DNA from 4 places in the Neorhizobium sp. BT27B genome. Region 1 is predicted to be linked to each of the others. Evidence: predicted binding sites of a transcription regulator. Region 1 holds the regulator's gene; each other region holds the start of a gene.
What was found. Region 1 encodes LexA, which represses DNA repair genes until DNA is damaged. Its sites were predicted from a motif close to TGTTCNNNNTGTGTTCNG; they were not measured.
Positions count from the first base shown of each region.

Region 2: the regulator LexA is predicted to act here: its motif matches at 4,098-4,115, upstream of AAIH70_RS24615 (ImuA family protein).
Region 3: the regulator LexA is predicted to act here: its motif matches at 1,085-1,102, upstream of AAIH70_RS18360 (DNA recombination protein RmuC).
Region 4: the regulator LexA is predicted to act here: its motif matches at 4,965-4,982, upstream of AAIH70_RS20220 (helicase-related protein).

Region 1 covers NZ_JBCIYT010000001.1:43,095-51,225, forward strand. The annotation lists gene AAIH70_RS00205 (pyruvate dehydrogenase complex E1 component subunit beta) at 1-1,069, opposite strand, end outside; gene pdhA (pyruvate dehydrogenase (acetyl-transferring) E1 component subunit alpha) at 1,089-2,147, opposite strand; gene AAIH70_RS00215 (FtsB family cell division protein) at 2,334-2,651, opposite strand; gene eno (phosphopyruvate hydratase) at 2,816-4,090, opposite strand; gene kdsA (3-deoxy-8-phosphooctulonate synthase) at 4,224-5,072, opposite strand; gene AAIH70_RS00230 (VOC family protein) at 5,075-5,953, opposite strand; gene lexA (transcriptional repressor LexA) at 6,126-6,845, shown strand; gene AAIH70_RS00240 (ComEC/Rec2 family competence protein) at 6,826-8,131, opposite strand, start outside.
Region 2 covers NZ_JBCIYT010000011.1:135,315-143,445, reverse strand. The annotation lists gene AAIH70_RS24625 (error-prone DNA polymerase) at 1-1,823, opposite strand, end outside; gene AAIH70_RS24620 (Y-family DNA polymerase) at 1,820-3,331, opposite strand; gene AAIH70_RS24615 (ImuA family protein) at 3,252-4,028, opposite strand; gene ligD (non-homologous end-joining DNA ligase) at 4,306-5,358, shown strand; gene AAIH70_RS24605 (SOS response-associated peptidase) at 5,417-6,190, shown strand; gene AAIH70_RS24600 (DUF1127 domain-containing protein) at 6,572-6,718, opposite strand; gene AAIH70_RS24595 (3'-5' exonuclease) at 6,888-7,868, opposite strand.
Region 3 covers NZ_JBCIYT010000006.1:326,561-334,401, reverse strand. The annotation lists gene AAIH70_RS18375 (PIN domain-containing protein) at 1-107, opposite strand, end outside; gene AAIH70_RS18370 (FitA-like ribbon-helix-helix domain-containing protein) at 104-394, opposite strand; gene def (peptide deformylase) at 457-972, opposite strand; gene AAIH70_RS18360 (DNA recombination protein RmuC) at 1,135-2,355, shown strand; gene AAIH70_RS18355 (ribokinase) at 2,414-3,313, shown strand; gene AAIH70_RS18350 (Hsp20 family protein) at 3,443-3,871, shown strand; gene AAIH70_RS18345 (DUF1150 family protein) at 3,916-4,173, shown strand; gene trmB (tRNA (guanosine(46)-N7)-methyltransferase TrmB) at 4,241-4,942, opposite strand; gene metK (methionine adenosyltransferase) at 5,028-6,272, opposite strand; gene AAIH70_RS18330 (helix-turn-helix domain-containing protein) at 6,483-6,902, opposite strand; gene lnt (apolipoprotein N-acyltransferase) at 7,056-7,841, opposite strand, start outside.
Region 4 covers NZ_JBCIYT010000007.1:252,980-261,110, reverse strand. The annotation lists gene AAIH70_RS20235 (DMT family transporter) at 1-386, shown strand, start outside; gene pyc (pyruvate carboxylase) at 413-3,871, opposite strand; gene AAIH70_RS20225 (helix-turn-helix transcriptional regulator) at 3,978-4,718, opposite strand; gene AAIH70_RS20220 (helicase-related protein) at 5,165-8,131, shown strand, end outside.

The sequences.
Region 1 (8,131 bases):
TCATGCCGATACCGAAGGAAACGATGGTGACATCCTTGCCCTTGCGGTGGATGCGCGCCTTGCCGATCGGCAGAACAAAGTCATCCAGCTTCGGCACATCGAAATGCTGACCATAGAGGATTTCGTTCTCGAGGAAGACGACCGGGTTCGGATCACGGATGGCGGCCTTGAGCAGGCCCTTGGCGTCGGCAGCCGTATACGGCATGACGACCTTGAGGCCCGGGATCTGGCTGTACCATGCCGAATAGTCCTGGCTGTGCTGGGCGCCAACGCGGGCGGCAGCGCCGTTCGGACCACGGAACACGATCGGCGCACCCATCTGGCCGCCGGACATGTAGAGCGTCTTGGCAGCAGAGTTGATGATCTGGTCGATCGCCTGCATGGCGAAGTTGAAGGTCATGAACTCGACGATCGGCTTCAGGCCCGACATCGCAGCACCGACGCCGACGCCGGCAAAACCGTGCTCGGTGATCGGGGTGTCGATAACGCGGCGCGCGCCGAATTCCTGCAGCAGGCCCTGAGTGATCTTGTAGGCGCCCTGGTATTCGGCGACTTCTTCACCCATGACGAACACGTCGCCATCGCGACGCATTTCTTCGGCCATGGCATCGCGCAGTGCTTCACGCACCGTGGTGGAGACCATTTCCGTGCCGGCCGGAATGTCCGGATCAGCTGCAACCTCGATCTTCGGCTGCGCCGGAACCTTGGCGGCAGTCGGTGTTTCCTCGGAGGCTTCGCGAGCCTTGCCGGCAGCCGCATCAGAGGCAGCAGCCGGCGTTTCGGCATCGGCCTTCGGTGCTTCAGCCGAAACGGCATCGGCGCTCTCGCCATCGGCCAGAAGCACGGCGATCTTGGTGTTGACCTTGACGTTTTCGGTGCCGGCAGCGACCAGCAACTTGCCGATCACACCTTCATCGACGGCTTCCACTTCCATGGTTGCCTTGTCGGTTTCGATTTCAGCGATCACGTCGCCGGACTTGACGGTGTCACCTTCGTTCTTCAGCCACTTGGAGAGCGTGCCCTCCTCCATGGTCGGAGAAAGCGCGGGCATCAGGATATCGATTGGCATTATAGTTCCCTCCCCGCGATCACAGCAGAATGTCGGTGTAGAGCTCGGACGCATCCGGCTCGGGATCGTTCTGGGCGAAGTCGGCACTATCCGAGACGACGTCACGGATATCCTTGTCGATCACCTTCAGGTCTTCTTCGGTGGCCCAGCCGTTTTCGAGCACGCGCAGACGGACCTGTTCGATCGGATCCTGCTCGGAGCGCATCTTCTGCACTTCTTCCTTCGTGCGGTACTTGGCCGGGTCGGACATCGAGTGACCACGGTAACGATAGGTCAGCATTTCGAGAATGATCGGACCCTTGCCGGCGCGGCAATGGGCGAGCGCCTCTTCACCGGCAGCCTTGACGGCACGCACATCCATGCCATCCACCTGGATGCCGGGAATGCCGAAGCCGGAGCCGCGCAGCGAGTAGTTCGACTGCGCCGTTGCACGGGCGGTCGAGGTACCCATGGCGTAACGGTTGTTCTCGACGATATAGATGATCGGCAGTTTCCAGAGAGCAGCCATGTTGAAGCTCTCGTAGACCTGACCCTGGTTGGCAGCGCCGTCACCGAAATAGGCGACCGAAACAGAGTCATTGCCGCGATAGGAGTTCGCAAAAGCGAGACCGGTACCGAGCGAAACCTGCGCACCGACGATGCCGTGACCGCCGTAAAAATGCTTCTCTTTCGAGAACATGTGCATCGAGCCGCCCTTGCCGCGGGAATAACCACCCTGGCGTCCGGTCAACTCGGCCATGACGCCGCGCGCGGTCATGCCGGCTGCGAGCATGTGACCATGGTCACGATAGGCGGTGATAACCTGATCACCTTCCTTCTGGGCCATCTGCATGCCGACTACGACAGCTTCCTGGCCGATATAGAGGTGGCAGAAGCCGCCGATAAAGCCCATGCCGTAAAGCTGGCCGGCCTTTTCTTCAAAACGGCGGATGAGCAGCATTTCACGATAGGCGTGAAGCTCGTCTTCCTTGCCGAAATCCGGCGTGTTCTTGCCGGTAAATTCCTTGGAAACGTTCTTGGTTGCAGACTTTGCCGCGGATCTGCGGCCGGATGTAGACGCGGTTTTAGCAGGCGCCATCAATCCCTCCCTATGTACTGCGCTTATCGAAGTAGGGCCCGCCCAAGCCAATGTGGCGCGTCCCGGTTTCGAGGCGTAACATAGGGACAAAAGCACGCCCCAGCAATGCCATATTTGCATGGCTCACATGCTTGATAAACCTATGATTTATCAAGAAAAATCGAGATTAACTCAAATCAGGTTAAGTTAGCGACTGCCGTTAAAAATGACAATCTCGTCCGTGCGCGAGACATTCAGCTGGTAACGCGCCGTCTCGTCGAGCATATCCCGCTCCATGGAGCCATCACTGAGCAACGCGACCTGGCGCTCGAGCGCCTGACGTTTTTCAGTCAGCTTGGCAAGGTCGTCTGCGCGCAGCACGCGCTGGCGCTCGAATTCCTCCGTTGCGATCAACCCGAGATCACCATGGACGGAATGATAACCGAAATAGGAAAGAAAAGCGACGGTGATGGCCGGAAGGACAAATCGGCCCAGTTTTCTCTGTTTGTGATGTTTGGTCCACATGCTCGTTCCGAAATCCCGTCACGCAATAAACGAGTCGCAGGTTCGCAGAACTTGTTTAAGCAATCGTTGACCATATCGCCGACGCTGCAGATACGAAAAAGCCCGCGCCTTGCGGCACGGGCCTTGAAGTATGAAATCAGCCCTCAGCAGAGCCGACCGGCCTTTTAAGCCTTAAGGATCGAACGACCGGCATAAACAGCCTGCGGGCCGAGCATTTCCTCGATACGGATCAGCTGGTTGTACTTGGCAAGACGGTCGGAACGCGACAGCGAGCCGGTCTTGATCTGACCGCAGTTGGTGGCAACAGCGAGATCGGCGATCGTAGAGTCTTCGGTTTCGCCCGAGCGGTGCGACATGACGGCGGTGTAACGTGCCTTGTGAGCGGTCTCGACGGCGTCGAGCGTTTCCGTCAGCGAGCCGATCTGGTTGACCTTCACGAGGATCGAGTTGGCAGTGCCCATCTTGATACCGTCGCGCAGGCGAGCCGAGTTGGTGACGAACAGATCGTCGCCGACCAGCTGAACCTTGTCGCCGATCTTGTCGGTCAGGTATTTCCAGCCAGCCCAGTCGTCTTCAGCCATACCGTCCTCGATCGAGATGATCGGGTATTTTGCAGCCAGTTCGGCCAGATAGTCAGCCATGGCTTCCGGCTCGAGCGCGCGGCCTTCGCCTTCCATCTCGTATTTGCCGTTCTTGAAGAATTCGGTCGAAGCGCAATCGAGGCCGAGGAATACGTCGTCGCCCGGCTTGTAACCGGCCTTTTCGACCGACTTCATGATGAAGTCGAGGGCTTCCGGCGCGCTCTTCAGGCCCGGAGCGAAACCGCCTTCGTCACCAACGTTGGTGTTGTGGCCCTGTGCGCCCAGTTCATTCTTGAGGACGTGAAAAATTTCCGAACCGATGCGAACGGCTTCGGAAAGCGATTCCGCGCCGACCGGCATGATCATGAATTCCTGGAAATCGATCGGGTTGTCGGCATGCGCGCCGCCGTTGATGATGTTCATCATCGGAACCGGCAGGACGTGAGCGGCTGCACCACCGATGTAACGGTAAAGCGGCAGACCGGACGATTCGGCAGCAGCCTTGGCGACAGCGAGCGACACGCCGAGGATGGCGTTGGCACCGAGACGCGACTTGTTCGGCGTGCCGTCCAGCGCGATCATGGTCTTGTCGATGTGGATCTGGCTTTCGGCATCGAAACCGCCGATGGCATCGAAGATTTCCGTGTTGACGGCTTCAACGGCCTTCAGAACACCCTTGCCGCCATAACGCTTGCCGCCATCGCGAAGCTCGACGGCTTCGTGCGCGCCGGTCGAGGCGCCCGACGGAACGGCTGCACGGCCCATCGTGCCGTCTTCGAGATAGACGTCGACCTCAACGGTTGGGTTACCGCGGCTGTCGAGGATTTCGCGGGCAATGATATCGGTAATGGCAGTCAAGGGTCTCTCCTCAGGTTGACGGGCTTCAAGCGGTCACTGAAAATGGCTCACAATCAATGACACGGCAATTACAGTGCAGGCACTTTTGGTTCCTTGACGGTGATCAAAAGCGCAATTTGTCACACAGGCTTTATCACGCAGCCTTGGCAATGGCATCGAATGCCAAAAGCTTTTCCAGCAGCTTTGGCATGTCCTTCAAATGCACCATGTTCGGGCCATCCGATGGCGCATTGTCCGGATCCTCATGAGTCTCGATGAAGACGCCGGCGACACCGACAGCCACCGCTGCGCGCGCCAGAGTCTCAACGAACTCACGCTGACCGCCGCTCGAGCCACCCTGCCCGCCCGGCTGCTGTACCGAGTGGGTAGCGTCGAAGACGACCGGCGAACCAAGCGACGCCATGATCGGCAGCGAGCGCATGTCGGACACCAGCGTATTATAGCCGAACGAGGCGCCTCGCTCGCACAGCAGCACGTTGCCGTTGCCGCTTTCCGTGAATTTAGCCTGGACGTTCTTCATGTCCCAGGGCGCCAGAAACTGGCCCTTCTTGACGTTGATGGCGCGGCCGGTCTTGGCGGCAGCCACCAGAAGATCGGTCTGGCGCGACAGGAAGGCCGGAATCTGCAGGATATCCACCGTCTCGGCGACGACTGCGCACTGCTCTTCGGTGTGGATGTCGGTGAGAACCGGAAAACCGAACTCCTTCTTGAGATCGGCAAAGATCTCCATCGCGGTATCAAGCCCGATGCCGCGTTTGCCGGCGATCGAGGTGCGGTTCGCCTTGTCGAAGGAGGATTTGTACACCAGGCCGATGCCGAGCTTGCCGCAAAGCTCAGACAGAGTGCCGGCGATCATGAAGGCATGATCGCGGCTTTCCATCTGGCAGGGGCCGGCAATCAGGGAGAGTTTCTTGCTGTTGGAAAAAAGGACCTGCTTGGCCCCCTCGCCGACGGTTACTTCGGCCTTGGCGCTGACAGCCATGATCACTCCTCGAAAGCAAATACGGCACCCTGTCCGGGCGCCGGGGCAACCACGATGCGACTGCCCTTATCCATGAATGCGACGTCATTAGCAGCAAGCACCGCCCGTGTCACGGCAAGATCGGGAACACGGAATATCACCGCGGCACGGCCAAGACCGGTTCGCGACAATGACGCCGCATCGCCTGCGGAAGAAAACGTGTCGGCAAAGGTTTTGGCGTCAACGAGCCTTAAAACCGCATTGCTTGCGGCAAACCTGTGATCACCGAAATCGAATTTTTCAGCGCTTGCATCAAGCACGGTCCCAATCCGCTCGACGTCTTCCTGCGTATTCCCCGCCAGCAGAACAACCTGGGACAAAGCCGCGACACCATTTTCATGACGTTCCAGCGCCGATCGATCTGCCGGCAGGGGATCGAGCCGCTGGCATGTGAAGACGCCGAAAGAATCAGCGTCACTCCGCGCCGCAAAGGCCAGCCGAAAACGGGCCAGTTTTTCGGTCCCGTCCGGCAATTTGGCAAATCTCGAAAATTCCAGCATCTTGCCGGCAGAGACCCCGGCCTCGACAAACCGGGCATCATCCGCCTGCGCATCGTCGGTTGCCAGCGCCATGGCGGACAGTCCCTCCTCACCTGCAGGAGTGCGAAACTCACCATCCTGCCGGACAAACACGTTTCCATCGGCGAATGCCTGATCATAGGCAGCCTGATCCACTATGGAAAGCGGCTCGAGATAAGTACCGTCACCCATGAAAACACAGGCATTTCCCGTCCCGAAGGGATGGGCGGCATCTGCAGCCACGGTGAAGCCCAGTGCTTTCAATCGGCGGCGGGCGCCATCAAGCGACATGGTCGGCAGGACGAGATGATCGATCGTGAACATGGCAGCCCATTTCCAAGCGTTGATTGTCTTAGTGATCGATCTTTCCGGCTGCACGATCAAGACCAGCCGCAGCACTGTTCGTTCCGCGCAACTACCATTTTTCGCCACTTGCAGAACACACATGGAACATATAGTGTCCGTTCTGGATTTGTTTCACCTTTGAGGACCCGCCATGCTCACGCGCAAACAGCAGGAACTGCTTCTGTTCATTCACGAACGAATGAAGGAATCCGGCGTCCCTCCATCGTTCGACGAGATGAAGGATGCGCTGGATCTGGCATCCAAATCAGGCATCCATCGCCTGATCACTGCGCTTGAAGAACGCGGTTTCATCCGCCGTTTGCCGAACCGTGCCCGCGCACTGGAAGTCATCAAGCTGCCGGACGCCTACAATGCAAGCCTGCAGCCGCGCAAACCGTTTGCACCGAGCGTCATCGAAGGCAGCCTCGGCAAGACGCAGCCCGTGCGTCAGGTGACACCGCCGCCTGTTGCCAATGACAGTATGCCCGCAACAACCGTGCCGGTCATGGGCCGCATTGCGGCCGGCGTGCCGATCTCGGCGATCCAGAACACGACGCATGAAATTGCCGTGCCACCGGAAATGCTGGGCAGCGGTGAGCATTATGCACTGGAAGTGCGTGGTGATTCGATGATCGAGGCCGGCATTCTGGATGGCGATACGGTCATCATCCGCAACGGCAGCACGGCAATGCCGGGCGATATCATCGTGGCGCTGGTCGACGACGAGGAAGCGACGCTCAAGCGTTTCCGCCGCAAGGGCGCATCGATCGCGCTCGAAGCGGCCAACCCGGCCTATGAGACCCGCATTTTCCCGCAGGAACGCGTCAAGGTGCAGGGCAAGCTCGTCGGCCTCATTCGCCGTTACCACTGATACCTGCCTTGCCGCTCAAAAAGCGCAGCGGCTCCGGCAGTGTCGGATCAAAAAGATTGCGCCGCCAGTCATAGTCGCGGTGACGCGTCCAGGAGCGATCGGCGCCGACCATGGCGGCGGCGATCGACCATTGTTTGGGATCAGAATTTCCGTTGAAGCGGATTTCCAATGCTCCTGTTCTGCGTAACGCCTCGCCGTTGATCATCAATGCGCCCGAACGACAGCGATCAAAACGGGCACGTGCCGCAACAACCATTTGCGCGACATCGCAGGCAGGCCCGGCAAAGCGGGCATCTTCCACCACAGCGACCGCCGGGCCGCTGGTTGTTCTTGCGACACACCATGACCGGCCTGCGCAGACGAATGTATCCAATACACTTTCGCGCAGAGCCTTTTGCATCGCCTGCCGCGCTTGAAATACTTCTTCGGGCGTGAGGGGCGGTCGTCGTGATGTCGCTCGTTCTTTCGGTGCGTTGGCCTCTCGCAGTGCGGTGGCCTGCTGCTCTCCTCCCATGCTCGTCGAGACTGACCTCAATCCATCCGCAGTTTTTGGAACGGCCGCTCCATTCGGCAGCAGCACCGCAACCTCTGCCGATGTCGTTGTACCGTTTTTCGGCGATGGCGTGTCCAGCAATGTCGGCGCCGCAGGCTGGGGCAATGACAATGCGTGGCGCCACTGCGAATAAATGAAACCGGGCGGACGCGCGCGATTGGTCGCGACCTGCTTATTGCCCAGCAAGGCGGCAAGGCTTCCATCTTCGGAAACCAGAAAATCCGGCGGCGGATCATGCGCCACCCGCCATGACAGAAAGATGGCCAGTGCCAGAAGCGGCAAACCCAGCAGATGAAGGCGTGTGCGCAGCAAGGTCAGCATCAGAAAACCGGCTGTGGCGACGGGCAGAAACCACGACGGTTGGCGCCCGATGGCAACATCACCTCCCCAGGTCGCAACCATCTTGGCGACAACGATAACGCCCTCCAGCCCGACGCCCATCACCTTCAGGAAAAAGCCGTCGAGGCCAAATGGCATCAACAGCATACCGATCAGGCCGAAGGGCATGACGATGAAGGAGACCAACGGCATGGCGGCCAGGTTCGCCGCCAGTCCATAGGTCGATATCCGGTGAAAATGGTCGATGGAAAAGATAGCCGTCGACAGACCGCCGATCAGCGATGTGGCGAAAACCCCGCCGGCCAGATGCCCGATCGCCAGAACGGGCTTGAGTGCCGCGGGTCGCCATGGCGTTTCGCCGTCTTGCGCCGCCCCGCGCCTGCTCCATGCAGAA
Region 2 (8,131 bases), on a different contig from region 1:
CCTTGAATCGGGCCCGGTCGGACGATCGCGACCTGGACGACGAGGTCGTAAAACGTCCGCGGCTTCAGGCGCGGCAGCATGGCCATTTGCGCCCGGCTTTCGATCTGAAATGTGCCGAGCGTGTCGGCCCTGCGGATCATGGCATAGGTCGCCTGATCCTCCTGCTCGATCTTCGAAAGGTCGAGATCGCGGTCCTTGTGCTCGCGGATGAGTTCGAAAGCCTTTGCCATGCAGGTCAGCATGCCGAGCGCCAGAATATCGACCTTCATGAACTTCAGGGCTTCGACATCATCCTTATCCCATTCGATGATCTGCCGGTCTTTCATCTTTGCCGGCTCGATCGGCACCAGATCGTCGAGCCGGTCATGAGTCAGCACAAAGCCGCCCGGATGCTGGCCGAGATGGCGGGGCGCACCCATCAATTGCTGGGCAAGTTTCAGGGTGAGAATGAGACGACGGTCGTCGGGATTGAGATTGAGCTCGCGGATATTGCGGTCGGGCACTTCCTCCGACCAGGACCACATGCCTGATGACAATGCCTTGATGACGTCCTCCGGCAGACCAAGCGCCTTGCCGACGTCACGGATGGCGCCCTTGGCGCGGTACCGGGTGACGGTGGCGCACAGTGCTGCCTTCTCGCGGCCGTAGGTCCGATAAATCCACTGGATCACCTCTTCGCGCCGTTCATGCTCGAAGTCGACGTCGATGTCAGGAGGCTCATCGCGTTCCTGGCTGACAAAGCGCTCGAAGAGGAGATTGCCGCTGATCGGATCAATCGAAGTGACGCCGAGAATATAACACACCGCACTGTTGGCCGCCGAACCGCGGCCCTGGCACAGGATCCCCTGGCTTCGGGCGTATCGCACTATCGAAAACACCGTCAAAAAATAGGGGGCGTATTTCATCGTGCGGATCAGATCGAGCTCGTGGCGCACGGTCTTGAGCACGCCGGGCGGCAGGCCTTCAGGATAACGGGACGGCACGCATTCCCACACATAGTGTTCCAGTGATGCCTGGGCATCCATGCCCGGCACGATCGCTTCCTCCGGGTACTGATAGGTCAGCTCCTCGAGCGAGAACTTGCACCGATGCACGATCTCCATGGTTCGCGCCAAGGCTTCCGGATAACGCGGGAAAAGCCGTTCCATCTCCTCCGGCGGTTTCAGATAGCGGTCGGCATGGCGCTCGCGCTCGAAACCGACATCGTCAATGGTTTTGCCGGTGCGGATACAGGTGACGATATCCTGCAGCTGTCGCCGACCCGGCTCATGAAACAGCACGTCATTGGTAACGACCGTCTTTACCTTGAACCGCGTCGCCAGATTGGAAATCTCATAGAGCCGCATCTGGTCGTTTGGCCGTCGGCGCAGGCACAAAGACACATAGGCGCGGTCGGCAAACACCTCGGCCATCTTCCTTAAGCGCACGGCACAGACATCGTCGCCAAGGTCGGGCACGAGGATGCCGATCATTCCTTCCGAATAGGCAACCACATCATCCCAGTGGAGGATGCAGTTGTTCTTGCCACCACGCGATTTTCCCAGCGTGATCAGCCGGGTCAGCCGGGAATAGGCGGCCCGGTCGATCGGATAGACGAGGATGGACATGCCGTCGGCAAGGTCGAGACGACAGCCGACGACCAGACGCAGTCCCGTGCCACGGGACGCTTCCAGCGCCCGAATGATACCGGCGAGCGAATTTCGATCGACGACGCCGACGGCATCGATGCCGAGCGCTGCGGCGGCCTCAAACAGCTCCTGCGCCGACGATGCCCCGCGCAGGAAGGAGAAATGCGTCGTCAACTGAAGTTCAGCATATCTCATGCGAAAATCCCATGGCAGAACCAGCGATGATCGCCGGTTTCGGGATCGACGCCATCGCCGGAGCGGAACACCCAGAGGCGTTCGCCGCTCTCGTCCTCGATGACGAAATAATCGCGCACCGCCTCCATTTCGCTGTCACGCTGCCACCACTCGCCAAAAATCCGTTCAGGGCCGTCGGCGCGTATCACCTTGCGGCGTTTGCCACGCCAGGTGATGGAGGCAGGCGGATAGTCAGGCATCAGCGCGATGGCGGTGATCAGTTCCGGCCGCGGCAGTAACCGCACAGGCCGGCGCCAGTGTCCGACCCATGCGACTGCGATCGGATCGGCAACAGCACTGATGCGCTGGACGGAACGCTCGGGCACATCAGACGCCATGGGCGCGAGGCGATAGACCTTGTGGCCGCGGTTTCCATAGATGTCGATCAGCGGCGAAACGTCAGTGACTTCCTCCTCCACCAGCGAAGACGATTTCTGCGTCTCTTCAAGCGGCTCGGCGATCACAGCAACCAGGGTCAGTTTCTCGATGCCAAAGCCCGGCTCGATCTTTTCGGTCCGATCACGAAACAGCTTGGTCAACCAGGCGACATCACGGGCCGGCTTGACCGTGCCGGCACGGATCGCCTGCCGTGTGCCATCGACCTTTTCGACGATCAGATCGGCACGACGCACACCCAGGCCTTTTTTCTGGAGCTCCTCGATCAGTTGGACGATCAACCGGCCGACATATTTGTTGATGGTTTCGGCAGCACCGATGGGCTCGGCAAAGGACCGGGCGACCTCGATCAATTCGGCGGTTCGGATCGGATCGATCGGTTCGGACACACGTCCAAATATCTGGTCGAGACGGCGGCCGATTTCCGGACCAAAGCGAAGGTTTAAAGGTGCGCGCGCGGTATTCGCCAGCTGGCCGATGGATTGAAAACCAAGCGTGTGGAGGTCGCTGACGATCTTGGGCGCAAGTCGCAGCAACGAGATCGGCAGTTTTTCAACAGCCCGCACGGTCTGACCGATCGGTACGATGACAGTTTCACGGCTGATGGCGCGGGCGCATGCGTGTGCCGCACCCCAGGTGTCGGCGACGGCGACCCGGGCCGTCAGCTTTCTTGCCAGGAACTGGTTGGCGATCTTGGTCACCATCGGCAGTTCGCCACCCTGAAGGTGATCGGCGCCTTCGGTATCCATGACAATGCCGTCTACGCCGTCGACGGCAACGATCGGGGAATAGAGCGTCAGCGCCCAAAGCGTGATCCGCTCCAGTGCCGCGGCGTCCGTCTTGAGGTCTGCGTCCACCAGCATCAGCCCGCGAAACAGCGCCTGCGCCTTTGCAGCCGGTATGCCGACACGCACGCCAGCCTTCTTCGCAGCCGCATCGGCGGCCGACACCCAGCGTTTCGAGCCGCTTTTGGCGATCACGGCGATAGCCTGTTCAGGCGGAATGGACGGATCGTCCCGGCGAATGCGATCGGTCGGCAGATCCGGCAGATAAATCGAGACGACCCTTGTCATCACACGCCCTCACGAGAAACTCAGCACACCCACCCGCTTTCACGCGCATCAACTCCACAAACCATCTTGGCCGCCCCACCCCCGGAACCGGCAAATCCTCCGACGGCATGACGCTCACCCGCCACCGTGTGGTCGAGGCCGTCGGCTGTCCGAAGTCATTGGCTTCCGTTTGCCGCCTCCAGCGGCGCACGGCCAATGCCATCGTCCCGGTGCGCTCGGCGGCCAGCTGAAGCCGGCGCGAACCGACCATCGGCAGGCGGACAAGCTCGCCGACGACCGCACCAAGACCGCCGAAGGACAGCCCCTCCTCCATGTTGGCGAGCACATCCTCGTCCTTGTCGGATTCCACAAAAATCACCCGATCGGAATTGAGACCGACCTGCGCCAGTGCCGGGAAAAACAGATCCGGCCGCGTCAGGCACCAGACGATCGGTCCCTTGGTTCTGGCTGCGATGCCAGCTGCAAAGAGGGCCGCAGCGGCACCATCGACCGTGCCTGCTCCGCCACCGGCAAACTCGTGCAGGGCGCCATAGCTGAGCCCACCGCCGGGTAGAGCTGCATCCATCTCCGGCACGCCGAAGGCCAGGCAGCCGGCCTTCTTCACCGTGCTGGTTTCGAGCGAAGCGATCCGCTCGCGCAGATCAGAGATCACATCTGAAACACCCTCTGACGTCCTTGGGGCGCGGGCAGCAGTCATCGTTCACGGCTCCCTTCAGGAACGTGTTGGCAGAGTTTCGGGCCAGCATCATGCTGGACAAAATGCGGATGTTCTGTTTCTGTTCCGACTGAAACAAAGAGTCAAGCAACCAGAAGGTTGGGAATATTATCCTGAACATTAGAAATCCCGTGGATTCAGGGAGGTAGCGCTGCAAAATTTTTTTTTTGCTCTGCCCGTTTGGTCGAGCGGCGTGAATAGCGGGGACAAGTCCTGGATCGTCACAATCTCCTTAAGGTTTTTTTGTTGAACTGTCGGAATGACGAAGACCCCGAGATCAAAGCCGCTCCTTCGTGATACCGAGGCCCCGCTCCGCTCGCGGCCGCGCAAGAAGCGCAATCCGTCAGAGCCACAGCTTCCATTCGATCCCATCCCCGACCGCGTCGAGCCGGCATTGGCGCAGCTCAAAGCAAAGCCGCCACAAGGATCCGAATGGTCCTGGGAGGTGAAATGGGATGGATACCGGCTTGCCGTGCATATCGAGCCGCAAGGCGTGCGGATCCTCACCCGTGGCGGCCATGACTGGACCGATCGCTTTCCAGCGATCGAGCAGGCGGCCCGGGCGCTCGGGCCGGCGACCATGATCATCGACGGAGAGGCTGTAGTTCTGGACGCAGAGGGCCGATCGGATTTCGGGCTGCTGCAGCAATCGCTCGGAGCATCGGGAAAGAGCGCTGGCAACCAGGCCTCCGATGCCATCCTCTATGCCTTTGACCTGCTTTATCTCGATGGCCATGATTTGCGCGGAGTCGAATATCGATCGCGCCGGCATTTGCTCGAAGACACGGTGAAGGATCAGGACGGCGCCATCCGGCTGTCGGAAACGCTCGACGCCGATCCCGCTGTCCTGCTGGACCATGCCTGCCGTCTCGGGCTGGAGGGGATAGTCGGCAAGCATCGCGACCAGCCATACCGCTCCGGTCGGACCGGTGACTGGGTGAAGGTCAAATGCGTCGAAAGCGAAGCCTTCTTCATCGTCGGCTATGAGCCGTCGGCAGCGTCGCCGGCCGGCTTCGGTTCGCTGGTTCTGGGCGCCTACCGCGATGGTGAGATCGTCGATGTCGGCAGCGTTGGGACTGGCTTTAGGGAAGCCGAGGCCATCAAGCTCCGCAAGATGCTCGAAAAGCTACGGTGGAAGCAGAAGCAGCCGCCAGTGCCCGATACCGAAAAAGCCGACGTCGTCTGGGTGCATCCGACGCTGATCGCCGAGATCGAGTTCCGTGCCTGGACGGCCGACGGCAAGCTTCGCCACGCGGCCTACAAGGGGTTGCGTGAACGGCAGGACAATGCCGACGTGTTTCAGCTCGACTAGCGGAGCGCCATCGATGCGCTAAACTGCCCTCCATGGTCGAGCGGAGGATTAGCCTGGAATGTGCAACCTTTATCGGATGGAAGACAAGGACTGGGTCTCGAGATGGGCTCAGGACGCCGAGAGCTTGATCAACCTCATGCCCGCCTATCAGATGAATCCCGATCAGATGGGGCCGATCGTTCGCAACACGAATGACGGACGCAAGCAGCTCGTCCATGCGCGCTGGGGCCTGCCCTCGCCAATCTTCGTCCAGAAGAAGGCGGCCGAGGCCCGCGCGGCAAAGCTCAAAGCGAAGGGCAAGCCAGTCGATATGGATGAACTGATCAGGATTGAACCGGATCGCGGCGTCACCAATGTCCGCAAGCTCACCCTGCCTCACTGGAAACGCTGGTTTGGTGTCGAACATCGCTGCATCGTGCCGGTCACAAGTTTTGCCGAACCGGATCCCGTAAGCCAGGCGCCGGGCGGCAAGGTTCCGAATGCCTGGTTCGCACGCGACGAGGCGAAATCTCTGATATTCTTTGCCGGCATTCACGTGCCGCAATGGAAGAGCGTCCGGAAGGTGAAGGACGGCCTGACCACGGACGACCTCTATGGCTTCCTGACCACCGATCCAAACGGTCTGGTTGCCCCGATCCACGAGAAGGCGATGCCGGTCCTGCTGCTGACCCAAGAGGAGACAAAGGTTTGGATGGAGGCGCCGTGGGATGAGGCCAAGGATTTGGCCCGACCCTTGCCGGATGATGCGCTGATCATCGCGTCGCGGGAGCCCTATGGTTCCTCGATCGTCACGAAGGAGGGCGACCCCCTCGCGCAGGGCAGTTTGCTCTAGCACCCGAGGTGGAAGCCGCCTGATTTCGTCCCCAGAAACGAAAAAGCCTGCCGCGGGAGGAGGTGCGGCAGGCTTTTCGAAAGAGTTGAACAAACGGCTGGGAGGAGGGTGCCGCTGTCCCGTCAGACGCCCCTTGGGAGGAGGAGTGGGTCGTCTGAAATCGAAGCTCTGCGGGAGGAGGTGCATCGCTTCAATGAAACCAAGATACTCATTTCCTCCGCACATTAAATAGACTTTGATGCAGCGCAGCCATGCACAAATGCACGACCTCAAACTGATCTCAAGAATGTCCAGCTTAGCGCCTCGCGGCAGGCTAGAAACGCAAACGCCCGCATCATCAGCGGGCGTATTGTCATTCAGGTTGGCTTGGGAGCAGGCCGCTTAGCGAGCGACCGACTGGCGAGCAACACTGTGGATGTCGGCACGATTGATACCGAGGTCCTGCAGTTCGCGCGAGCTCATCCGGCCGAGTTCGGTAACGGTCTGACGATACTTGCGCCAGTTATTGAAAGAGCGTGCTACGTTCATGATGATCCCCTTCCGTGAGGTCTCTTGACGCCAGCAACCTTGCTTCGGTTCCAACGTCGTTTCGATGACTGGAATATAGACCCTTGCCCACCCGTCGATAAGGCACAAGGTCTCAGGCCGGCCATGCGCTCAAAGCATAGGTTCAATCAGATCTAAGCTAAAGAGGCTATCAGGCCCGGAACCGGTCGAAGGCGGTGAGGCGTTTAGTCGGTGGATCGGCGTCTGGATAGCGGTAGATTTCGGCCCTGAGATAGCGGAGCTCATCCTCGAGCGCTTCTTCACCAACCTCGATCCACCAAGACTTGGGTCGGCCGTCGCTTCCGTCGGACCAGCGATAGCCTCGCGCCTTCAGATGATCCTTCATGTCGAAGGGACTGTTTTCCGCAAAGATTCGGACACGCGATCTCTGGCTTGCTTCATAGAGTTCGGCGAAAGCTGTGGAAGCAGAGCCGTCCACCTTACGAGCCAGGACCTCCAGAAGTGCGAAACAATCATCGACAGCGCGATGACCATCATGGAAGTAGCCCGCCTGCCCGATCAGGTATCCGAGCTTCGTGCCCTCATATCCCCGCGACGACCAGTCGATCTCAGAGTTAGAGCAAGCCCAGGCCTTGCCAGAAAACAGATGAGAAAATGCCTCACAGAATGGCCGGTCGAAACCCGCATTGTGGGCAATCAGCAGATCGGCAGGTTCGATCAGTGCCTGCAACGCAGCCGTATCGATCGACTGCCCGACCACCATGTCGCCGGTTATGCCGGTGAGCCTGGTAATTTCGGAAGGAATGGAAATGCTGGGCTGCTGAAGTCCACCATAGATGCCGGTCACGTCACCGATACGTCCTGTCGCATCGAAGCTGAAAGCGACCACGCCAATCTCGATGATCTCATCCTTGCGCGCATTGAGGCCGGTGGTCTCGGTGTCGAGCACAATACCTTTGAGGGGATACTCCGGACGCGGGTTCGGCGCGACTGCTGGCGGCACCATTTTCGTAAGGATGCGGTAGCGGCCCGTCTCAGCGAGATGCCGGACCATGTCCTCTTCACTCATGGGGACGGCAGGCTGTTCGGGCTTGGCTAATCTGGAGGCGGCACGCGTGACCAAATCGTCGCGCGGACCCTGCTCCGGAAACATGTCAAACTGTTGCGCCATTCCTGTTGTCAAAGCCTCACCGCCAATTCTCTTACTTCAAAACACGGCACAATCGGCAGATCAACCTTGTTGGCGGAGGTGCGATTTCAGCCAATCTGTCGAGCAAGGTTTACGGTCGCGCAGTTTCACGCAGTGACAGCTCTTGGGTCGTTGCGCAGAAACGTCCCCAAACAGGAAAGGGCATACCAGCTGTAGCGGGAACCGCGAAAGCCGTTCGCCTCCCGTAAGACCGGTCTAAAGGGTTGCCGCAGGAGGGTCAGCAC
Region 3 (7,841 bases), on a different contig from region 1:
CAGAGATAGATATCCGAATGCAGATTGGCGCCGTACCAACGCGCGACCGACCGGTGAAGGTTGGCATGGGTGAGTTCGGAAATGATGTTCGTATCGAGAACGATCACTCGAAATCCTCGAACGGACGACCGAAGTCGCGTTTGCGCTCCGCCTCGATCTCCTCCATGATCTCGATATATATGGCTTCTTCTTCTGCGTTATCCGCCTTCATGATGGAACGCAAAGCTTCGAGCGCCGACATCCCATCAAGGTCAGGCGCCTGCGGAACCTCTCCCACTTCCTGCCGCAGGATGGCCTTCACTTCATCGGACACGCTGTGGCCTGCCCTGTCGGCTCGGGCCACAAGGCTTTCTTTCAATTCCTCGGAAACATCGCGCACCAGCAGATCACCCATGGCCACCTCCTGTGATATCGGCAATATCATAGGTGCGGCGCGACGTTTTTTCAACGCAGCCGTCAGACCACCTTCGCCTTGGCAGCCTTGGTGAACCGCTTGATCACCATCTCGCGTTTCAGGCGCGAAATATGGTCGATGAAGAGGATGCCGTTGAGGTGGTCGAGCTCGTGCTGGAAGCAGGTGGCCAGCAGGCCGTCGGCCTCCAGCATATGTTCCTTGCCGTCACGACCGATGTGTTTCACCGTCACCGTCGCCGGGCGTTCGACCTCGGCATAATATTCCGGGATCGACAGGCAGCCTTCTTCGTAAACCGAGCGCTCGTCGGAGGACTTAACGATCTCCGGGTTGATAAACACCATCGGCTGTGCGGGATCGCCTTCCTTGGCGACATCGATCACCAGCAGGCGGCGCGCTACGCCGATCTGGATGGCGGCAAGGCCGATGCCGGGCGCGTCATACATCGTTTCCAGCATGTCGTCGGCGAGCTTCAATACCTCGTCGTCGACACGTTCGATGGGGGCGGAAACCGTGCGCAGCACTGGATCGGGCAGAATAATAAGCGGCTTGATCGTCATGCCCTCCCCATATCTCATCTTTTTCGGCGGGAAAACAAAAATTGCAAAGCCGGTTCATGCGACTATCGGCCAACGAACAATCTTCATTGCCATCGCGCGCATCATCGCATTTTGTTCCTGTTTTGATCTTTCGCACAACAGGAAATCTGCTAGGCTTGCGCCATGGAAACCCAACAAACCCTTCTGGCCGTGCTGACCGGCAACCCAATGCTTGCGGCCCTTGCCGGCGTCGTTGCCCTGCTGCTGATCTTCGCGTTGCTGATGGCATTGTCCGGCAGACGCGCTGCTGCCGATGCGCAGGAAGAGGCGGCGCGCCGCGCCACGGAGGCGGATGCGCGGCTTGCCGAACTGCTGCGGGCGCAGGCGGAAATGCAGGGGCGCATGGCGGCGATGGGCGAAGCGCTGAGCACGCGCCAGTCGGAACTCAACCGCGCCGTCAGCCAGCGACTGGACGGCATGAGCCACAGGCTCGGTACCACCATCACCGAACAGACCAAATCCACCCATGACAGTCTGCGGGCGCTGCAGGAGCGGCTTGCGGTCATCGATGCAGCGCAGAACAATATCCAGACGCTGGCGAAGGACGTGGTTGGCCTGCAGGCTATTCTCTCTAACAAGCAGACACGCGGCGCCTTCGGTCAGGGGCGGATGGAAACGATCGTTGCCGACGCGCTACCGCTCGGCGCCTACGGTTTTCAGACCATGCTGTCCAACGGCACGCGGCCGGATTGCACGATTGCCATGCCAAACGGCGCGCCGCCGCTGGTGATCGACGCAAAATTCCCACTGGAAGCCTGGAATATTTTTCGCGAAGCCACGGATGCGGATATTCGCCGCAATGCCGGCCAGCAGTTTCGCCGCGACCTGGAAGTCCACATCAAGGATATTTCCGAAAAATACCTGATCCATGGCGAGACGCAGGAGACCGCTTTCCTGTTCGTGCCATCGGAATCGATCTTTGCAGAGATCCACGAGCATTTCGAAGGCGTGGTGCAGAAGGCACAGCGCGCCCGCATCGTCATCGTCTCCCCTTCCCTGCTGATGCTTTCCATTCAGGTGATACAGGCTGTGCTGAAGGATCAGCGCATGCGCGAGCAGGCGCATCTGATCCAGGGCGAAGTGGCGCTTTTGATGGACGATCTCGGCAGGCTGGACGACCGCACGCGCAAACTGCAGAGCCATTTCATGGCAGCGCAGAAGGATGTCGAACAGATCCTGACCTCATCAGACAAGCTGAACCGTCGCGGCGCGAAAATCGGCGCGCTGGAGCTTGAGGCTCCCGCTCCTCACAGCCCAGGCATCGAGGCCCATCCCCCCACAGTTTCGCACGGCGTCGAAAGCCGCACCGGCCTGCTGAAACTGCGGGTGGTTGACGAGGACTGATACAGTCGGGCAGTGTCGCCCGCAAAATATCTGCTTCGAACGCACGCACAGGCTTTTCATGATCACTGTCCTCGGCTCCATCAACATGGACCTCATCGCCACCACGCCCCGCCTGCCGGAGCCCGGCGAAACCGTTGCCGGCACCGGCTTCTCGACGGCTGCCGGCGGCAAGGGCGCCAATCAGGCGCTGGCGGCCAGAAGGGCAGGCAGCAGCGTACACATGGCAGGCTCTGTGGGCGAGGACGAGTTTGCCGGGCCCGCGCTGGAATTGCTGGATGAAGCCGGCGTCGATCTTTCGGCAGTGGCCCGCAGCAGCGAGCCGACAGGCACTGCGCAGATCCTGGTGGGCGGCGATGGCGAGAACATGATCGTCGTCGTGCCGGGTGCCAATGGCACGATCGATGACGATCAGGCTCACATTGCCGTCGGCACGATGCGGGCCGGCAGCCTGCTCATGCTGCAGCTGGAAATTCCGGCGGCGAGCGTCGAACGCGCCCTTCTGTCTGCCCGCGCCCAGCATATCGTCAGCATTCTCAACACTGCGCCGCTGACACCGGAGGCTGCAGAGCTGGCAACGCTTGCCGATATAGTCGTTGCCAACGAGACGGAATTTTCACTGCTGATCGGCAGGACCATCACACGCGCTGACGAACGTGAAGCGGCGATGCTGGAATGGCACTCCATACGCGGCCAGGCGCTGGTCGTCACGCTTGGTGGTGATGGCGTGATCGCTGTCCGCAACGGCATGGTGCACAAGGCCAAGGGGCTTGATATTGTGCCCGTGGATACGGTCGGTGCCGGCGACACGTTCTGCGGTTATCTCGTGTCCGGGCTTGAGCAGGGGCTTGATTTCCCCGACGCGCTGCGCCGCGCCGCCATTGCCGGCTCGCTTGCCTGCCTGAAGGCCGGCGCACAACCGTCGATACCGACGGCGCAAGAGGTTGCCGCGCATCTTTGATGCGCTTTCCCCTTGCTGCGGGCGCTTTCGGTGCTTGCAGCAAGGCTGCAGATTTCCCATATGAATGTCGGAGCCGCATGCCACTTTCGGGTGCGGACATGGTCGCTTGAATTCAAGGACTGACACGACATGAGCCGAAGCACGACCTTCGCAAGCCCGCTGTTTCTGGGTTTTGACGCGATGGAAAAGACCCTTGAGCGCCTGGCAAAGGCGAATGACGGCTATCCGCCCTACAATATCGAGCGCATTGCCGCGAGCACCACAGGATGTGATGAGCGCTTGCGCATCACCATCGCGGTTGCGGGGTTTTCAGAAGAGGAACTCGACGTCACTGTCGAGGAAAACCAGCTTGTGATCCGCGGCCGCCAGATCGACATGCCGGAACGCGATTACCTCTATCGCGGCATTGCTGCGCGGCAGTTCCAGCGTGTGTTCGTGCTGGCTGACGGCATGCAGGTGGGCGGCGCCGGATTGCGCAACGGGCTTCTGTCGGTGGATCTCATTCGCCCGGAACCGGAGCGTATGGTGCGAAAAATTAATATTTCCGTCTCAGAGTAGGTCAACGGCGACGATGCCGGAATGCCCTCAAGACGGAGGCTGGAATGCTGCTTAAAGAAGCCACTGCGCGCCTGACGCAGAATGAACTTGTGGATCTCGGCGCCGGTGAAGTCGGCTATATCCGCAGGATGCGCTCAGAAGAAGTTTCGCGCTGCTTTCCGGAAGCTCCAGACATCGATCCGACCCTTGACCTCTGGGCCCTGTTCGGCGCCGACGGCACGCCGATTCTCTTGACCGACAACCGTTCCAGCACCTTTTTCAAGGCAGCGGAAGACGAGTTGCGCACCGTCAGCCTTCACTGAGAAAAAAACGGCGCGGTGCCTTGGGCAACCGCGCCTTTATCGTCTCCACAGAACTGCGTTCAGCGCGTCAGACGCGGCGGAACGTCAGATAGGCCGAGGAACGGCCTTCGCGCTTGGCCTTGGCCTCGTAGCGCGTGCCCGGCCAGCCGGCGAAGGGTGTCAGCCAGTCCGCAGGCTCTTCAGCCGTCCAGGCAAAGCCACCATGGTCGTGGCAATGGGTCAGCGTCCAGTTCACATAGGTATCGATGTCGGAGGCGAAGCAGAACAGCCCGCCCGGCTTCAGCACGCGGTGAAAACGCGTCAGGTTTACCTGCGACACGAAGCGGCGTTTCCAGTGTTTCTTCTTCGGCCACGGATCGGGATAGAGAAGATCGATCCGATCGACGCAGGCCTCCGGCATCCAGTCCAGCAATTGCGTGGCGTCATCGGCGTAAACGCGGATATTGTTCAGATCCAGCTCGCCGGCGCGGCCCAGAAGCTTTGCCATGGAATTGACGAAGGGTTCGACGCCGATGAAGCCGGTGGTCGGCTCTTCCTGCGCCCGGTGCACCAGATGCTCGCCACCGCCGAAACCGATTTCCAGCCGGATACGCTCCGGCGTGAAGGGAAACAGTTCGCCCAGATCCTTCGGCGCTTCGGTGTTCAGATCTACGGCGAGAGCCGGCAGAACCGTATCCATCGTTTCCGCCTGGCGTTCGCGCAGGGGTTTTCCCTTGCGTCTACCGAAAAAGGCTTCGGTGGCGCGTGTCGGATGCGATGGTTCGGTCATGGTCGGTCTTTCGAAATCAAAAAGCGGACGTCTCGGTTAGGAGACATCCGCTTTACAGTTTTATTCACTGGTCCGTAAAGACCGATCAAGCTGCCTTGATGGCATCCTTGAGCGGCTTTACCAGATCGGTCTTCTCCCAGGAGAACGAACCGTCGCGGCCGTTCTTGCGGCCGAAGTGACCGTAGGACGCAGTCTTGGCATAGATCGGCTTGTTGAGATCCAGGTGACGACGGATGCCGCCCGGCGAAAGGTCCATGGTCTTGCGGATAGCCGCTTCGATCTGATCTTCGGTGACGTCGTTGCCGGTCTCGTGCAAATCGACATAGACCGAAAGCGGCTGAGCGATACCGATCGCGTAGGAAAGCTGGATCGTGCAACGTTCTGCAAGACCGGCAGCCACGACGTTCTTGGCAAGGTAACGGGCGGCATAGGCGGCAGAGCGGTCGACCTTGGTCGTGTCCTTGCCGGAGAACGCACCGCCGCCATGCGGAGCAGCACCACCATAGGTGTCGACGATGATTTTGCGGCCGGTCAGGCCTGCGTCACCATCTGGACCGCCGATGACGAACTTGCCGGTCGGGTTGATGTACCACTTGCAATCGGCGTCGATCGGCAGGTCGCCGATGGCTTCGCGGATATAGGGCTCGACAACTTGGCGAACCTTTTTCGAATCCCAGCTCTCATCGAGATGCTGAGTGGACAGAACGATCGAGGCAACACCAGCAGGCTTGCCGTTTTCGTAACGCACGGTCACCTGGCTCTTGGCATCAGGACCAAGCTTGCCGGCATCGCCCTCGCCTTTTTTACGGGCCGTTGCGAGCAGCTGAAGGATCTTGTGCGAATAGTAGATCGGCGCTGGCATGAGGTCCGGCGTTTCCTTGCAGGCATAACCGAACATGATGCCCTGGTCGCCGGCACCTTCATCACCCTGCTGATCGGCGGCGCTATCGACACCCTGCGCGATGTCCGCAGACTGCGAATGCAGCAGCACGTCGATCTTGGCCGTTTTCCAGTGGAAACCGTCCTGCTCGTAACCGATATCGCGGATTGCCTTGCGGGCGGCCGACTTGAACTTCGCCGGATTGATGACGTCGTTGCCGTTCTTGTCCTTCTTCATCAGGCTCGGCGGCAGACGAACTTCACCGGCAATCACGACACGATTGGTGGTGGCCAGTGTTTCGCAGGCGATGCGCACCGTCCAGGGATTGACCCCGGTCTTCACGGCTTCGCGGTAGACCAGATCGACGATCTCATCGGAGATACGATCGCAAACCTTGTCGGGATGACCCTCAGCAACGGATTCGCTGGTGAAGAGGTAGTTGGCACGCATGTTGGGATTCCCCTCAAGAACAACTCGGCGAATGTGTAATGTCTTCGCCTCCGGAAAACAATAACACAACGACATAAATATATCTTTATGCGGTGATTTCGCTTTGATACGGCATGCATGCGACACCAGATCGCGCCCAAGGCGGCGAAAAAACATAAAAAAAAGCGGCCGTGAGGCCGCTTTCGAATAAGCAGTCTTGGGAGGAAAGCGTTATTCGGTATCTGCTTCTGCAGCGAGTGCCTTGACCAGATCAACCAGACGGCGGCGAACCTTCGGGTCGGAAATCTTCACGAACGCGCGGTTGAGTTGCAGGCCTTCCGAAGAAGACAGGAAGTCGACAACGTAGTTCGAGCTGGAGGCTTCGGCCATGCCGGACTGGCCATTTGCCTGATCGCCGGGAGCATCTTCGAAGAAGAAAGAAACCGGTACGTTCAGTATGCTCGAAATATTCTGAAGACGACTGGCGCCAACGCGGTTGGTGCCCTTCTCGTATTTCTGGATCTGCTGGAAAGTAATGCCGAGGCTTTCGCCCAGCTTTTCCTGGCTCATACCCAGCATGGTACGACGAAGACGAATGCGACTACCGACGTGAATGTCAATCGGATTCGGCTTCTTCTTATTCTCAATCATCTCACAGTCCTAGTTAAGTTGCTATCAAATCCCCATGACCCGTATCCCGTGTGTAAATACACTCATTGCTAATTTAGCTGCACGCAACATAAACGAGAAAGCATATGGCAACACGATAGGCTGACAGCACTATGCAATTTTGGGGGTTTTTGGTCAATTGACGCGAGATTTAAAACCCAGACGGGAAATCAGTGCAATCAGAAACATTGCGGCCACAATCAACCATAGGTGCCCTTCCCGACTAGAATTGTTCCAATGAGAGACAGCCCCGCCACCCACGGTAGAATCGATCACGCCTTTGTGATCAAGTTCTAAACCTGTGGATATACGTCCGAAGGGGTCTACCACCGCCGATATGCCGTTGTTGGCATCGCGAATCAAAGGAAGACCCGTCTCGATTGCACGTATTCGCGCCTGCTGAAAATGCTGGTATGGACCTGGGCTGATACCGAACCAGGCGTCATTGGTTATGTTGAGGATAACGCTCGCCTTTTCTATATCCGAGGTGATTTCATCCGGAAAAATCGCCTCGTAGCAGATCAGCGGATAGAAGCTGGTTCCGGAAGGAAGCGTAATGAGACTGCGCCGGCTACCGGCCGTGTAACCGCCCGGCATATCGACGACATTGCCGATGCCGATAGAGTTAAAAAAGTCTTCATAGGGCAGGTACTCGCCAAAGGGTGTAAGATGCACCTTGTCGCTGGCGCCGATAATCTGGCCCTGGCTATCGATCGCGTAGATGGAATTGTAGTAGCGCGGCGGACGTCCGGGGCCGGCATCCTCGGCTCGAACGGCGCCGACAATCAGAACCTGACCATCCTGAAGGACGTCTGAAATGCGCACCAATGCGTCCTGGTTCTGGGTGAGGATGAACGGCAATGACGTTTCCGGCCAGACGATCACATTCGGTCTGGTGGCACCCTCGGAGGGCGGCATGGC
Region 4 (8,131 bases), on a different contig from region 1:
TGAACGAATCGACGCTGGTGCAGATGACGCTCACCAACACCTTCTTCGTGCTGATGACCTGTGTGATGGCGATCTACCACTGGAAGCCGCTCGATCTTTCCAGCGGCACGTTGCTTCTGCTCGTCGGTCTGCTCGGCGGAACCGCTCAGGCGGCCCTGTTCGAAGCGATGCGGCGGGCGCCGGTGTCGGTTCTGGCGCCGTTCGAATATTCATCGCTGATCTGGGCTTTTGTGCTCGGCTACGTCATCTGGCAGGATATTCCGGCCAGCAATGTCGCGGTCGGCGCCGCGCTGATCTTCTGCGCGGGCCTGCTCATCGTGTTCTCGGAGCGGCTGGCGGCACGTCGTTATCGTCTCGGCAAGCCGGACGAGGTAACGGACGCCTGAATTTCATCAGGCGTCCGCTATCGATTTTAGCTGCCGTAAACGATCAGCAGGTCCTTGGCGTCGATCTGGTCGCCGGCTTTCACCAGCACTTCCGAGATCGTGCCGTCCTTTTCCGCGTGCAGCGCGGTTTCCATCTTCATCGCCTCGATGGAGAGCAGAACGTCGCCTGCCTGAACCGTCTGGCCGGCTGAGACTGCCACCGTCGAAACGACACCCGGCATCGGAGCACCAAGATGGGCGGCATTGCCGACCTCGGCCTTGCGGCGCACGGCGCTGGCAGACGTTCGGTTGCGATCCGGCACCTTGATGCGGCGCGGCTGGCCGTTCAGCTCGAAGAAGGCCGTCACCATGCCCTGCGCATCCGGCGCACTGGTTGCCTGGTTGACGATGACCAGCGTCTTACCCTTTTCGATGTCGGCCAGCAGTTCCTCGCCATCCGCCATGCCGTAGAAATAGGCGTGGGTCGGCAGAACCGAGACCGGTCCATAGGTGTCCGATGCCAGCGCAAAATCGGTGAACACCTTTGGATACATCAGGTAGGAGGCGAACTCGAAATCGTCGACCTTGCGCTCCAGCTTGGTCTCGACCTCCTTGCGTTCGGCATCGAGATCGGCCGGCGCCAGCAGTGAGCCGGGAACGGCCGTATAGGGCTTGTCACCCTTCAGCGCCTTTTTCTGGATCGCTTCCGGCCAGCCGCCCGGAGGCTGGCCAAGATCGCCCTTCAGCATGGCGACGACCGAATCCGGGAAGGCGATATCCTTGGCCGGATTTTCGACATCGGCGACGGTGAGGTCCTGAGAAACCATCATCAGCGCCATGTCGCCCACCACCTTGGAGGACGGGGTGACTTTGACGATATCGCCGAACATCTGGTTCACGTCGGCATAGGTCTGGGCAACCTTGTGCCATTTGGTATCCAGCCCCAGCGAACGTGCCTGTTCCTTGAGGTTGGTGAACTGGCCGCCCGGCATTTCGTGCAGATAGACTTCCGAGGCCGGTCCCTTGAGATCGCTTTCGAAGGCCGCGTATTGGCCGCGCACTGCTTCCCAATAGAACGAGATCTTTCGGATCCATTCGGGATCGAGACCCGGATCACGCTCGGTGCCGGAAAGTGCTTCTACGATCGAGCCGAGGCATGGCTGCGACGTGTTGCCCGACAGCGCATCCATGGCGGCATCGACGACATCGACGCCTGCTTCCACGGCGGCAAGCACGGTCGCGGCGGAAATGCCGGATGTGTCATGCGTGTGGAAATGGATCGGCAGCGATGTTGCTTCGCGCAACGCCTTGAACAGGATTTTGGCAGCCGCCGGCTTCAACAGGCCGGCCATGTCCTTGACGGCGATGATATGGGCGCCGGCCTTTTCCAGTTCCTGCGCCAATGCGACATAATATTTGAGGTCGTATTTCGGGCGGGCGGAATTGGTGAGGTCGCCGGTATAGCAGATCGCCGCCTCGCAGAGCCGGTTCTCCTCGTTCACCGCATCCATCGACACGCGCATGTTGTCGACCCAGTTCAGGCAGTCGAACACGCGGAACAGATCGATGCCGCCCTTGGCGGCCTGACGGACAAAATATTTCACGACATTGTCGGGATAGTTCTTGTAGCCGACGCCGTTGGCACCGCGCAGCAGCATCTGCAGCAAAATGTTCGGTGCACCGTCGCGGATCAGCGCCAGACGTTCCCACGGATCTTCGGTGAGGAACCGCATGGAAACGTCGAAGGTCGCGCCGCCCCAGCATTCCAGCGAGAACAGATTTGGCAGCGCGCGGGCATAGACGTCGGCCACGCGGGCAATGTCGTGTGTGCGCACGCGTGTCGCCAGCAGCGACTGGTGGCCGTCGCGCATGGTAGTGTCGGTCACCAGCACGCGGTCATGGCTTCGCACCCATTCGGCGAATTTTTTCGGGCCGAGTTCGTCGAGCTTCTGTTTCGAACCGCTCTGGATCTCGCCGCTGACATAGGGAAGAACCGGCTTGGCCGCATTGACCGAAGGCTCAGGCCTTCCCTTGGTTTCCGGGTGGCCGTTGACTGTCACGTCGGCCAGATAGGTCAGAAGTTTTGTGGCGCGGTCGGCGCGCTTGACCTGCTCGAAAAGCTCTGGCGTCGTGTCGATGAAGCGCGTCGTATAGGTGTTGTTGCGGAATTTTTCGTGGCTGATGATGGCTTCGAGGAAGGTCAGATTGGTAGCGACGCCGCGGATGCGGAATTCACGCAATGCGCGGTCCATGCGGCTGATCGCCTCCTGCGGCGAGGCGCCTGATGCCGTCACCTTCACCAGAAGCGGATCGTAATAGCGGGTGATGATCGCGCCCGTATAAGCCGTGCCGCCATCGAGACGAATGCCGAAACCGGCAGCCGAGCGATAGGCGGTGATGCGGCCGTAGTCCGGAATAAAGTTCTGTTCCGGATCTTCGGTGGTGATGCGGCATTGCAGGGCATGGCCGTTAAGGCGGATGTTCTCCTGTGCGGGTACGCCGGATTCGGGTGTGCCGATCGCAAACCCATCGAGGATGTGGATTTGCGCCTTGACTATGTCGATGCCGGTCACGACTTCGGTGACGGTGTGCTCGACCTGAATGCGCGGGTTGACCTCAATGAAGTAGAATTTGCCGGTCTGCGCATCCATCAGATATTCGACGGTGCCGGCACCGATATAGTTGGTGGCCTTGGCGATCTTTAGGGAATAGGCGGCGAGTTCGGCCCGCTGCGCTTCTGAAAGATAAGGTGCCGGTGCGCGTTCCACGACCTTCTGGTTACGGCGCTGGATGGAACAATCGCGCTCGAACAGATGAACGACATTGCCGTGCGTGTCGCCCAGAACCTGGCTCTCGACGTGTCGGGCGCTCTCGACCAGCTTTTCGAGATAGACCTCGTCCTTGCCGAAAGCGGCCATCGCCTCGCGCTTGGCTTCGACGACTTCTCTCGCCAGATCTTTTGGATCGCGAATGGCGCGCATGCCGCGTCCGCCGCCGCCCCATGAGGCTTTCAGCATGACCGGATAACCGATCTCCTCGGCCATTTTTGCCACTTCCGCTGCATCGTCCGGCAGCGGTTCTGTGGCCGGTACGACCGGCACGCCGACCGAGATCGCCAGGTTACGGGCGGCAACCTTGTTGCCGAGCTGGCGCATCGTATCGGGTCGCGGGCCGATGAAGATGATGCCGGCCGCATCGCATGCATCGACGAATTCCGGGCTTTCCGACAGCAGCCCATAACCGGGATGGATCGCATCTGCGCCGGAAAGCTTGGCCACCCGGATCACTTCCGAGATAGACAGATAGCTCTCGATCGGGCCGAGATCTTTTTCCAGATGCGGGCCGCGGCCGACCTGATAACTTTCGTCGGCCTTGAAGCGGTGCAGCGAGAGTTTGTCTTCTTCCGCCCAGATGGCGACAGTTTTGATCCCGAGCTCATTGGCCGCGCGAAAAACGCGGATGGCAATTTCGGATCGGTTGGCAACGAGAATTTTCGAGATCGGCAAGACTGTACTCCCATTCGTACTTGCGATGTGCTGCAAGTGCGAGACGAGCACTAATATTCTGCCGGATCAAGTCCAATCTATCGCGGAAAAGGCGTGTGCGACAATCTCACGAGACAAGACCAAGCCGAAAGGCGATGGCGACGACATGTTGCCGGTTGCTGGCCTCGAACTTTTCCTGAATGGCATTGATGTACCAATCGACGGTATGGTTCGAAATGGTCAGCGTCTTGGCGATCTCGTGAGACGTCATGCCTTCGGCGAGAAGATGCAGCACTTCTGTTTCACGGCGCGTTAATGTCGTCTCGACCGATTTGATCGCTTCGAAATGCGAGGTCTGTCCACCGAGTTCCAGCGTGCGCCAGAACATCTTTTTCGCAGCGGCATCAAACATCGTCATTTCTGCTGGCGAAAGATCGATGAACTGGCCGCCGATGCTTACATGGCCCAGCAGGCCATTGCGGCCATGGATCGGAAACGTATAGCCGTCATGCAGCCCGCTGCGAGACGCGTCCTGCATCATCCGCTGGATGCGCTTTCGATTGGGATCGCTGCGAAACATGCTGACTGCTTCACGCCAGCGAAAAGGTCGCTGTGCCACCGCGAGCATCCGGATCGTCGGATCGACAAGGCCGAATTTCTTGGCGGCATATGTTTCCTGCCAACCATCGGGCGAGCGTCCCCACAGGACTGTACTATCGAGATAGCCCAGCGATTTGGATTTCATCCAGACGCCGTAGTAGCTGAAATTGTAATTCTTCAGCACCGCCTCGAATTCCGCTGCCAGTTCTGTCTGGCTTTTCGCCTCGTGGGCCAAGACCAAAAATTGTAAAATCGAGTGAACTGTCACTCTAGCCCTCCGGCAACGGAAAAATTCGCACGCTTGTTCTCAATCAATTCAGTTTGTCTGACCAACTCTTGATTCATAGTCAGTACCGTTTCTTAGCAATGGATAAAGGATAGAGCATGAAATCTTGCATTCAAATAAGAGCATGAATCGTATTTATACCCTCATTGTCCACCGCAAAATAAGTTTAAGGTTAGGTTCTCCGGAACAAATGCGGAATCCGGGCAAGTCAGCGATTCGTCGCCGTTTCGTTCCCACCCTGTTCCAAGCAGCGGAAAAGACTCGGTTTTTCTCGACTGCCCAGGTTTTTGCATTGATCGGCATCGTCCCATTGCAAGAAACGGCTTGCCTTTGAAGGTCACTATCGCCATCTGTGGCGAAGCCGTCGGCGGTCAAGTCCGCAGATGAACTCGTTTTCAGTGCGGACTTTTGTCTTGAATGTTCAGCCCATGATATTGAGCGGCCGCGGCGTTACCGCGGTGCTCGGACCGACCAATACCGGCAAGACGCATTTTGCGATCGAACGCATGGTGGCGCATGGATCGGGCGTCATCGGACTGCCGCTGCGCCTGCTTGCGCGCGAGGTTTATGTCCGTCTGGTCGAAAAGGTCGGACACCATAATGTCGCGTTGATCACCGGTGAGGAAAAGATCACGCCGCATATGGCGCGCTTTTCCGTCTGCACGGTGGAGGCGATGCCGCGCGAGACAAAGGCCGCGTTCGTCGCCATTGACGAAGTGCAGCTGGCAGGCGATCTCGAGCGCGGTCATATTTTTACCGATCGCCTCCTGCATCTGCGCGGTCGCGAGGAAACCCTTCTGCTGGGCGCCGCCACCATGCGGCCGATCCTCGAAAAACTGCTGCCGGGCATAACCATTGTCGAGCGGCCACGCCTTTCGCAGCTGTTTTATTCCGGCCAGAAAAAGATCACCCGCCTGCCGCAACGCACTGCCATCGTCGCCTTTTCGGCAGACGAAGTTTATGCGATTGCCGAATTGATCCGTCGTCAGCGCGGCGGTGCGGCTGTCGTGCTCGGCGCGCTCAGCCCGCGCACGCGCAATGCCCAGGTCGGGCTCTACCAGTCCGGCGATGTCGAATATCTCGTCGCCACGGATGCGATCGGCATGGGCCTCAATCTCGATGTGGATCACGTCGCGTTTGCGCAGGACCGCAAATTCGACGGTTACCAGTTCCGCAATCTCAATCCGTCGGAAATGGCGCAGATTGCCGGTCGTGCCGGTCGTCATCTGCGCGATGGTACCTTTGGCGTGACCGGTCAGGTGCAGCCTTTTGACGAGGAACTGGTCGAGCGGATCGAAAGCAACCAGTTCGACAGCGTGAAAGTGCTGCAGTGGCGTTCCAAGCAACTCGACTTTTCGTCGCTGCGCGATCTGCGCAACAGCCTCGATGTCAGCCCTGTCGTTCATGGTCTGACACGCGCCTTGCCGGCAACCGACAGTCAGGCGCTCGATCACCTGTCACGTTATCCCGAAATCCGTGATCTGGCGACGACGCCGGCGCGGGTTGAAACGCTGTGGGATGCCTGCGCGCTTCCCGATTATCGCAGAATTGCACCGGCGCATCACGCGGACCTGATTTCGACGCTTTTTTCCGATCTTGTACGGCATGGCGCGGTCAATGAAGATTTCATGGCCGAGCAGGTGAAAAGGGCCGACCGAACCGAAGGCGAAATCGACACGCTTTCGGCGCGAATCGCTCAGATCAGAACATGGACTTATGTTTCAAATCGCCCGGGTTGGTTGGCGCATCCGACACACTGGCAAGAAAAGACACGGGAAATCGAGGATAGGTTGTCGGACGCGCTACATGAAAGGTTGACGAAACGCTTTGTTGATCGCAGGACATCTGTGCTCATGAAGCGCCTGAGAGAGAATGCGATGCTGGAAGCAGAAATTAGTGTAAATGGCGATGTGTTCGTCGAGGGACATCACGTCGGACAACTTGCCGGTTTCCGGTTTACCGCCGTCTCTGGGACGGAAGGACCGGATGCCAAGGCCGTGCAGACGGCTGCGCAAAAAGCGCTGGCATTGGAATTCGAGGCACGTGCCGCGCGGCTTTACGCGAGCGGTAACGGCGACCTCGCGCTCGGCTCGGATGGTTTCGTCCGTTGGCTCGGCGATCCGGTGGCCCGTCTTGCGGAAAGCGACCACGTCATGCGGCCGCGCGTCATCCTGCTCTCCGACGAGCAGCTGACCGGCAATGCGCGTGATCACGCGGCTGCCCGTATCGAGCGCTTCGTCAATCATCATATCGCAACCGTGCTGAAGCCGCTCGACGACCTGTCGCGTGCCGAAGACCTGCAGGGCATCGCCAAGGGCCTGGCATTCCAGATCGTCGAAAATCTCGGCGTGCTGTTCCGCCGTGACGTTGCGGACGACGTCAAGTCGCTGGATCAGGAAGGCCGTGCCTCGATGCGCCGTTACGGCGTGCGTTTCGGCGCCTACCACATCTTCATGCCCGCATTGCTGAAGCCGGCGCCAGCAGAGCTGATCACCCTGCTCTGGGCGCTCAAGTACGATGGCCTCGACAAGCCGGGTTACGGCGAACTCATTCCGGCTCTGGCTGCCGGCCGTACCTCGGTCGTTGCCGATGCCACCTATGAGCGGATGTTCTATCGTCTGGCCGGCTTCCGATTCCTCGGCAAGCGCGCCGTGCGCATCGATATCCTCGAGCGTCTCGCAGACCTCATCCGTCCGCTCTTGCAGTGGAAGCCCGGCCAGCCGCGTCCGGAAGGCGCGTATGATGGCCGTCGCTTCACCACGACAACGGCGATGCTTTCCATCCTCGGCGCCACTGCCGACGACATGGAAGAAATTCTCAAGGGTCTCGGTTATCGTGCCGATGCCGTGAAGGCTGAAGAGGCCGCCGCATTCCTCGCCGGTGAGGATTCCAAGCCGGCGGCAGCGTCCGCTGCTGCGACCTCAGAGCCTGCTGTTGAAGCCGACGAAGCGGTTGCCACGGACGAAACGGACGCTTCCGAAGCGTCAGCGGAACCCGCGGTCGAAGCGGCCCCTGTTGAGGCTGGTGCAGAAGCCGTCGAGCCGTCGCCGGAAGTTTCCGCCGAAGTCGAAACTGCAACTGAAGCCGCACCGGCAGCCGATGCCGAAGCGCCTGTCGCTGAAGCTGAAGAGCCGAAGCCGGTTCTGTTGTGGCGTCCGGGTGGCGGTCGCAGCGAACAGCAGCGTGGCGGACGTCCGCAGGGCGATCGTCGTGGAAACAACAATAACCGTGGCGAAGGCCAGGCTGCAGCCGGTGAAGGCCAGCAGCGTCGTGACAACCGTCGCGGTGGCGAAGGTCGTAACCAGGAAGGCCGTGGCGATCAGGAAACGCGTGGTCGTGATGGCGGCAAGCCGAACCGTGGCGACCGTCGTCCCGACAATCGTGGTGGCGATCGT